2 regions of the Microbispora sp. CL1-1 genome follow, and region 1 is predicted to be linked to the other one. Evidence: riboswitches for the same ligand, from Rfam matches in the RefSeq annotation. Region 1 holds a riboswitch; the other holds the start of a gene.

Region 1 (4,205 bases):
GGGTCGGCGAAGACCTCGGGGTCGCGGTTGGCCGAGCCGAACAGCAGCGCGATCTCCACTCCCCGGGGGATCGTCACCCCGCCGACCTCGATGTCCTCCAGCACCCACCGCTCGAACATCTGCGCCGGGGTGTCGTAGCGCAGCAGTTCCTCGACCGCCGTCGGCATCAGGCCGGGGTCGGCGCGCAGCCGCTCCAGCTCGCCCGGGTTGCGGAACAGCGCCCACCACCCGCTGCCGGTGGCGTTGACCGTGGCCTCGTGACCGGCGTTGAGCAGCAGCACGCAGGTGCCGATCAGCTCGTCCTCGGTCAGCCGGTCTCCGTCGTCCACCACCTGGGCCAGCGCCGAGATCATGTCGTCGCCCGGCCGCTCCCTGCGCGCCCTGGCCAGCCCGCGCAGGTAGTCGGCGAACTCCGTGGCCGCGCGTACGGCCGTGTGCTGGGCCTCCAGCGAGGGGTTCAGCTCGTACATGCCGCAGATGTCGGCCGACCAGGGACGCAGCAGGTGCCGGTCCGACTCGGGCACGCCCAGCATCTCGGCGATCACGGTGACCGGCAGCGGCTCGGCCACCTCGGCCAGCAGGTCGCCGCCGCCGCGTTCGACCAGTGCCTCGGTCAGCTCGGTCGCGATCTTCCGTACGCGGGGGCGCAGCGACTCGACCATGCGGGGCGTGAACGCCTTGGACACCAGGCGGCGCAGCCGCGTGTGGACCGGCGGCTCGACGTCGAGCATCCCGGCCCGGATCACCCGCCAGAACGGTTCCTGGAACTCCGGCTCGGGCTCGCGGCCGAACGCCTCATGCGTCGCCACGTGCAGGTAGGACCGGCCGAGGCGCCGGTCGCGCAGCAGCGCGTTCACATCCGCGTGGCGGGCGATCAGCCACTGCCCTGTCGGCTCGAAGAAGCTGACCGGCTCGTTGTCGCGCAGGTCGCGGTAGGCGTCATAGGGGTGCGCGATGAACTCGGCGTTCCAAGGATCAAACTTCACAATGGACAACAATACGGATGAAAGGCCTCGCTCGGGAGTGCGGGCGTACGGGTCCCTCATGGCGTACGTTGGGGCGATGCCCAAGCGCCGCGCACCGCATCGCAGGGAACCCCGCGAACTCGGCGACCTGCCGTACGCCGGTCACCTGGAGCCGTTCGACGGCCGGCTCGATCACGGCGGCGACTACGACACGGTCCTGTTCGACGGACAGGAGTTCGAGGACGCCGACGCCGGAGGCGCCCGGTTCATCGAGTCGGCGTTCACCTCGGTGACGTTCATCGGCGGCCGATACCGGCGCGCCCGGTTCTCCGACGTGTGGCTGAACGGCGTGCGCTGGGTGGGCGGCGACCTCACCGAGTCGGTCTGGGCGGACGCGGAGATCGTCATGAGCGCCCCGGCCGGCACGGCGCTGCCCGGCGCCGAGCTGCACCAGGTGTTCTTCCACCGCTGCAAGCTCGACTCGGTCAACTTCCGCGCGGCCGACCTGCGGGAGGTCTCGTTCGTCGAGTGCACGCTGCGCGACGTGGACTTCGCGGGCGCCACGCTGACCGGCGTCGCCTTCCCCGGCTCCACGCTCGAACGGGTGCGGTTCGACAAGGCCCGCATGTCCCGGGTCGACCTGCGCGGGGCGGTGTCGCTGGGGATCTCCGACGGCTACGACGCGCTGCGCGGCGCGACCATCAGCGGCGTCCAGTTGATGCAGCTCGCGCCGATGTTCGCCCACGTCCTGGGGGTCACGGTCGGCGACGACTGACTCCGCCCGGGTCATCCGCACTTGCGCCCGGAGGGAGGTGCCGGGTTATAGTGCCGTCCAGGTCATGAGTGCCAGCGTCAAGCCCCGGCTTGCTGGCCGGCAACCCTCGCGCTCGCGGCGGGGTGCCCCGGGTGAGGACCGGGCTCGGCACGAGGTGTGCCGGGCAAGCGCGGGCTCCGCCTTCCGACGCCATGGCCGGGGTCCCCGACCCGAGGAGGCTTGGCGTTGTCCGCACTCACGTTCGTCCAGCAGGCCGTCACCCGCATCTCCGACGAGCCCGAGCTCGCCCCCGTCCTCCTGCCGGCCGTCGTCGGCGCCGATCTGGAGGTGCCCGTCAAGGGTGGCAGGCTCGTGCCGTACGCGAACCTCGATTACGCGGCGAGCGCGCCCTGTCTCGAGCCGGTGAACGCCGCCGTCGCGGCGGCGCTGCCGGCCTACTCCAGCGTCCACCGGGGTGCGGGCTACGCCTCGCAGCTCACGACCGCCAGGTATGAGCAGGCCAGGCACACCGTGCGGGCCTTCGTCGGCGCCCGCCCCGGCGACGCGCTGATTTTCGTGCGCAACACGACCGACGCCATGAACCTGCTGGCCCGCAGCCTCCCGCAGGGCACAACCGTCGTCGTGTTCGAGACCGAGCACCACGCGTCGCTGCTGCCCTGGCCCGACGCCGTACGGCTCGCGCCGCCCGCCTTCCCCGGCGAGGCGCTCCGGGCGGCCGACGAGGCGCTGGCCGCGATCGAGGGCCCGGCCCTGCTCGTCGTGACCGCCGCCTCCAACGTCACCGGCGAGCTGTGGCCGATCGCCGGGCTGGCCCACATCGCCCACCGGCACGGCGCGCGGATCGCTGTGGACGCCGCCCAGTTCGTCCCCCACCGCGGGCTCAACCTCGCCGCGCTCGACCTCGACTATGTGGCCTTCTCCGGGCACAAGCTCTACGCCCCGTTCGGCGCCGGGGTGCTCGTGGGGCGCCCCGACTGGCTCGCCGACGCCGACCCGTACCTGCGCGGCGGCGGAGCCGTACGGTCGGTGGGCGAGACCACCGAGTGGAGCGACGACCCCGAGACGCGGCACGAGGCGGGCACCCCCAACGTGCTCGGCGCGATCGCGCTCGCCGCCGCCTGCGACGCGCTGACCGCGACCGGCTGGGCCGCGCTGGTGCGCGAGGAGGAGCGGCTGCTCGCCCGCCTGCGCGCCGTGCTCGCCACGATCCCCGGCGTCCGCGAGCTGTCGCTGTGGGGTCAGGATCACCCGCGCGTCGGCATCGTGTCGTTCGTCGTCGAGGGCCGTACGGCCCGGGAGGTCGCCGAGGCGCTGTCCGGCGACTGGGGCATCGGCGTCAGGGACGGCAAGTTCTGCGCCCACCCGTTCGTCCGCCACCTCCTCGGCGGCGGGCAGGACGGCGGCTGCGCCGACGGCACGGTCAGCGCCGTACGCGCCTCGATCGGCATCGGCACCACCACCGAACACGTCGACCGCCTCATCGAAGCCCTTCGCGAGATCGCCGCCGCCTGACGGGGGTTACCGAGCCGGCGGAGGCTTTCGCTCGTGCGGGGCGAGCGTGAAAGCATGGACGGTATGACGACCGAGCAGGAGGGCGTGCGCCGAGAACAGATCGTGGGGATCGGCGCGGGCGCCGACGCCGTGCAGGCGAGGGAGCTGGCCACCGAGGACATGATCCTCAACATCGGCCCGCAGCACCCGTCCACCCACGGCGTGCTGCGGCTGCGGCTCGTCCTCGACGGCGAGCGCATCACGGCCGCCGAGCCGATCGTCGGCTACATGCACCGCGGCGCGGAGAAGCTGTTCGAGGTGCGCGACTACCGGCAGATCATCGTGCTGGCCAACCGGCACGACTGGCTGTCGGCGTTCGCCAACGAGCTGGGCGTCGTGCTCGCGGTCGAGCGCATGCTGGGCATGCAGCCCCCGCCCAGGGCGGTGTGGGCCAGGACGCTGCTGGCCGAGCTCAACCGCGTGCTCAGCCACCTGATGTTCCTCGGCAGCTATCCCCTGGAGCTCGGCGCGATCACGCCGGTCTTCTACGCCTTCCGCGAGCGGGAGACCCTGCAGCACGTCATGGAGGAGATCTCCGGCGGCCGCATGCACTACATGTTCAACCGGGTGGGCGGGCTGAAGGAGGAGCTGCCCCTGGGCTGGCTCGACCGCGTCACCGCCGCCGTCGCGGCCGTGCGGCGGCGGCTGCCCGACATCGAGGAACTGATCGCCGGCAACGAGATCTTCCTGGCCCGCACCCGCGGCGTCGGCGTGCTCGACCGCGAGACGATCATGCAGTACGGCGTGAGCGGCCCCATCGCGCGGGCCTCGGGCGTCGACTTCGACCTGCGGCGCGACGAGCCCTACCTCGCGTACGGCGAGCTGCCGGTGAAGGTCGTGACCCGGTCGGCCGGGGACTGCCAGGCCCGGTTCCAGGTGCTGCTCGAACAGGTCAAGGTCTCCCTCGACCTCGC
Region 2 (4,205 bases), on a different contig from region 1:
CGCAGCGGTGCCGGACACGTCGTAGGGGTTGACGAGCAGGGAGTCGGCCCCCAGCTCGGCCGCCGCGCCCGCCTCGCGAGACAGCACGAGCGCGCACCGGGGCGACAGGATCGGGCCCTCCTTGGCCACCAGGTTCATGCCGTCCCTGATCGGGTTGACGAGCAGCACGTCGGCCAGCCGGTAGGCGGCCAGCGAGCGCGGATAGTCGTCGTTCACGTTGAGGATCAGCGGGTCCCAGTCCTCGGTCGCGTACTCGTCCTCGATCTCCTTGGCGCAGCGCTGCACGGCCGCTGTGTATTCGCGATATTCCGGCAGGTCGTGGCGGGAGGGGTAGGCGAACGCTAGGTGGACGACCCGGCCGTGCCATTCGGGGTGGGTGGCCAGGAACTCCTGGTAGGCGCGCAGGCCGCGCACGATGTTCTTGGACAGCTCGGTGCGGTCGATGCGCACGATCAGCTTGCGGTCGCCCACGAGGTCTCTGATCACGGACATGTGCGACTCGACGTCCTGCTCGGCGGCCCGGGCCAGCAGCGCCTCGCCGTTCACGCCGAGCGGGTGCACGCCGATCCTGGTGGTCCGCCCCTCGTACGTGACCGTCCGGGCGGCGTGGTCGACGTCGGCGCCGAGCAGGGCTTCGCAGCAGTCCATGAAGGCGCGGGCCCAGCGCGCGGTGAGGAATCCGGCGTGGTCGGCGCCGAGGATGCCGGTCAGCACCTCCGCCACGACGTCCTCGGGCAGCAGTGCGAAGTATTCCGGCGGCGCCCAGGGCGTGTGCGAGAAGTGGGCGATGCGCAGGTCGGGCCGCTCGACCCGGAGCATCGCCGGGGTCAGCGTCAGGTGGTAGTCCTGCACCATGACGCGCGCCCGGTGGGCCGCCTCCTCGGCCAGGGCCAGCGCGAACGCGCCGTTGTACGTGCGGTACGACTCCCACTCGCGGCGGAACCGCGTGCCGAACTCGGGGGAGAAGGGCGTGTTGTAAAGCAGGTGGTTGACGAACCACAGGGTCGAGTTGGCCACGGCGTTATAGGCCCGGTGGAAGACGGCGGGCGGAATGTCCAGCATGCGGATCGGGCCCGTGTCGAAGGCCCGGTCGAGCCGCCCGCCGTGCGTCCGGCGCACCGCCCCCCGGTCGCCGTCCGACAGCGCCGCGCAGACCCACAGGACGTCGGTGTCCTTGACCACCTCGGACAGGCCGGAGACGAGCCCGCCGCCGCCCCTGCGCATGGTCAGGCCGCCGTCTTCAGACAGCGTGAAGGACACCGGGCCCCGGTTGGACGCGATCAGAACGGTGCTGCTCATCTTCGGGTTCCCTCGATCAGAGCGGGCGCGCATGCCGGAAGATTAATAAAAGCCGACCTCCGTCAATAGGATGTCAACCGATCGCGGGAGGGCTGGATACGGCATGGCACTGGACGACACCACCGAGGACCTGGCCCGATCTGCTGCCCGGGGGGACCATCGCGCGCTCGGCGAACTGCTGCGGCGCATCGAGCCCGACGTGCTGCGGCACTGCGAGAGGCTTCTACCGTATCGGCAGGACGCCGAGGAGGCGGCGCAGGACACGCTGCTCGCCGTGGCGCGCAACATCGCGAGGTTCGAGGGGCGGGCAAGGTTCAGCACCTGGCTGCACATCGTGACCGTCAACTGCGCCAGGACCACCTATCGCTCACTCAAGCGGCGTTCGTCCGAACAGGTGGAGGAGCTGCCCGAGCAGCGGCCCGATCCCCGGCGGGTGAGCGTCATCGCCGGCTCGCGGCTCGACCTGCTCGACGCGATGGAGGCGCTGGAGGCCGAGCGGCCCGACCTCGCCCAGGCGCTCGTGCTGCGCGACATCTGCCAGCTCGACTACGCGGAGGTCGCCGACCAGCTCAAAATCCCCCTCGGGACGGTCAAGTCCCGCATCCACCAAGCGCGCAAGTACGTGCAGAGCGCCCTCGGCGAGGCGTACGGCTGATACAAAACGTCTCGCCATATGAGACGTCAGAACGGACACCGGGGACGCCGGGGTACAGTGCTAGTGCCGCGACTGACAAGATTTGCCCGCACGGGGCGGTGGCCAGACTGGTGCATCGCAAGGCGGAGGAGGAGCTCGTAGCCGGAGGCCACGGGCGACGACGACAACGCCGCGAGGTGCCGCTCTGGGTGACGCGACGGGGCAAAGATTGGCAGGAGGGGCACTTAAGGACCTTCTCTGGAAGGTCCTACAACTGAACATGCTCATCCAGAGGGGTGGAGGGACCGGCCCTGCGAAGCCCCGGCAACCTCCCCGGTGTCGAACTCGTGCCCACGAGGCCCGGCCGGGACAGGTGCCAATTCCGGCTCGTGGCCAAGGTGGTCGCGAGCGAAGATGAGGGAAAGGCCTCGCTTCATGGCGCACACCAGCACTGCCGCTAGCACTCCCGCGAACACCGTCGAGTTCGGCCCCGCCACCGGACTTTCGTGTCGTGAATGTGGCGCTCTTTACGAACTCGGCCCGATTTTCGCCTGTACGGAGTGTTTCGGCCCCCTTGAGGTGGCGTACGACTTCGGCGAGATCCGTCGGGAGGACATCGAGTCCGGCCCGGCGAACATCTGGCGTTACCGCTCCCTGCTCCCCGTTCCCGCCGGCGTGACGGCCAAGCCCAACCTCCAGCCAGGCTGGACCAAGCTCGTGAAGGCCGACAGGCTGGCGGCCGAGCTGGGCCTGCGGTCGCTGCACGTCAAGGACGACTCCGGCAACCCGACCCACTCCTTCAAGGACCGGGTCGTCGCGATCGCGCTGGAGGCCGCGCGCAACTTCGGCTTCCACACCCTGTCGTGCTCCTCCACCGGCAACCTCGCCGGCGCGGTGGGCGCGGCGGCCGCCCGGGCCGGGCTGGACTCCTGCGTGTTCATCCCCGCCGACCTGGAGCCGGCCAAGGTGACCATGGCCGCGGTGTACGGCGGCCGCCTCGTCGCCATCGACGGCACCTACGACGAGGTCAACCGCTTCTGCTCCGAGCTCATCGGCGACGAGCTGGGTGAGAAGTGGGGCTTCGTCAACGTCAATCTCCGGCCCTACTACGCCGAGGGCTCCAAGACGCTGGCGTACGAGATCGCCGAGCAGCTCGGCTGGCGGCTGCCCGACCAGATCGTCATCCCGGTGGCCTCCGGCTCGCAGCTCACGAAGATCGACAAGGGCTTCCGTGAGCTGATCAAGCTGGGGCTGGTCGAGGAGCGGCCCTACCGGATCTTCGGTGCGCAGGCCGAGGGCTGCTCGCCGGTCTCCCGGGCGTTCAAGGCCGGGCAGGACGTGGTGCAGCCGGTGCGGCCCGACACCATCGCCAAGTCCCTGGCAATCGGCAACCCGGCGGACGGGCCGTACGTGCTCGACATCGCGCGCCGGACGGGCGGCGCGGTGGAGGACGTGACCGACGAGGAGATCGTCGACGCGATCCGCCTGCTGGCCAGGACCGAGGGCGTCTTCGCCGAGACCGCGGGCGGCGTCACGGTCGGCGTGCTGCGCAAGCTGGTCCGCGAGGGCCGCCTCGACCCGGACGCCGAGACCGTGGTGCTGAACACCGGCGACGGGCTCAAGACGCTCGACGCGGTGGCCGAGCACGCCCGTCCCACCGCCGTCATCCGTCCCTCTCTCGACGCGTTCCGTGCGGCATTCGCCAACTGAAAGCGTTTCAAAAGGCCCATCGGCAGTAACGAAAGCGAGCGAACAATGAGCGTTTCCGTGCGGATTCCGACGATTCTCCGGACGTACACCAACGGGGCCGCGGAGGTGAGCGGCGAGGGAGGAACGCTTCGCGAGGTCCTGCAGAAGCTCGACGCGGACTACCCGGGCATCGGCGGGCGCATCCTCGACGAGACGGGTAAGATCCGGCGTTTTGTCAACGTCTACGTCGGAGAAGAGGACGTCCGATTCGCCGAGGGTCTGGACACCGCCACGCCGGACGGAGTGCAGATTTCGGTCATCCCCGCCGTCGCCGGAGGCTGAGCCGCCGTACCGGGGCCGAGCACCTGACATGCGCTTCTGCGGGTGGAGAAGTCATACGGTGCCATGGCAAATGGTGCAGCTCTCAACTATTAAACAGTAAAGTGAATATTCTTCGGTCCCGCTTTGAGCGAACGCCAAGTAGTAGTTTGCGGATTGACTCTGTTGTCCTACGGCTTGACACGGGTATGGTCGATGTCGATCGACAAAACCGGGGGCTTCTTGGGTGTGGTCCCCAGCCCAG

What was found. A riboswitch is a leader RNA that binds a small molecule or an ion and turns the genes downstream of it on or off. The one in region 1 is predicted to bind S-adenosylmethionine.
Region 2: linked by a shared signal. The riboswitch ahead of thrC (threonine synthase) and the one ahead of HCK04_RS33780 (aminotransferase class V-fold PLP-dependent enzyme) in region 1 are both predicted to bind S-adenosylmethionine.

What each region holds. Positions count from the first base shown of each region.
Region 1 is NZ_JAATEK010000044.1:18,214-22,418, forward strand. It holds gene HCK04_RS33770 (cytochrome P450) at 1-986, opposite strand, end outside; gene HCK04_RS33775 (pentapeptide repeat-containing protein) at 1,063-1,740, shown strand; SAM riboswitch class IV at 1,801-1,916, shown strand; gene HCK04_RS33780 (aminotransferase class V-fold PLP-dependent enzyme) at 2,005-3,252, shown strand; gene HCK04_RS33785 (NADH-quinone oxidoreductase subunit D) at 3,316-4,205, shown strand, end outside.
Region 2 is NZ_JAATEK010000036.1:22,120-26,324, forward strand. It holds gene HCK04_RS30965 (trehalose-6-phosphate synthase) at 1-1,299, opposite strand, end outside; gene HCK04_RS30970 (RNA polymerase sigma factor) at 1,403-1,954, shown strand; SAM riboswitch class I at 2,215-2,354, shown strand; gene thrC (threonine synthase) at 2,369-3,643, shown strand; gene HCK04_RS30980 (MoaD/ThiS family protein) at 3,689-3,964, shown strand.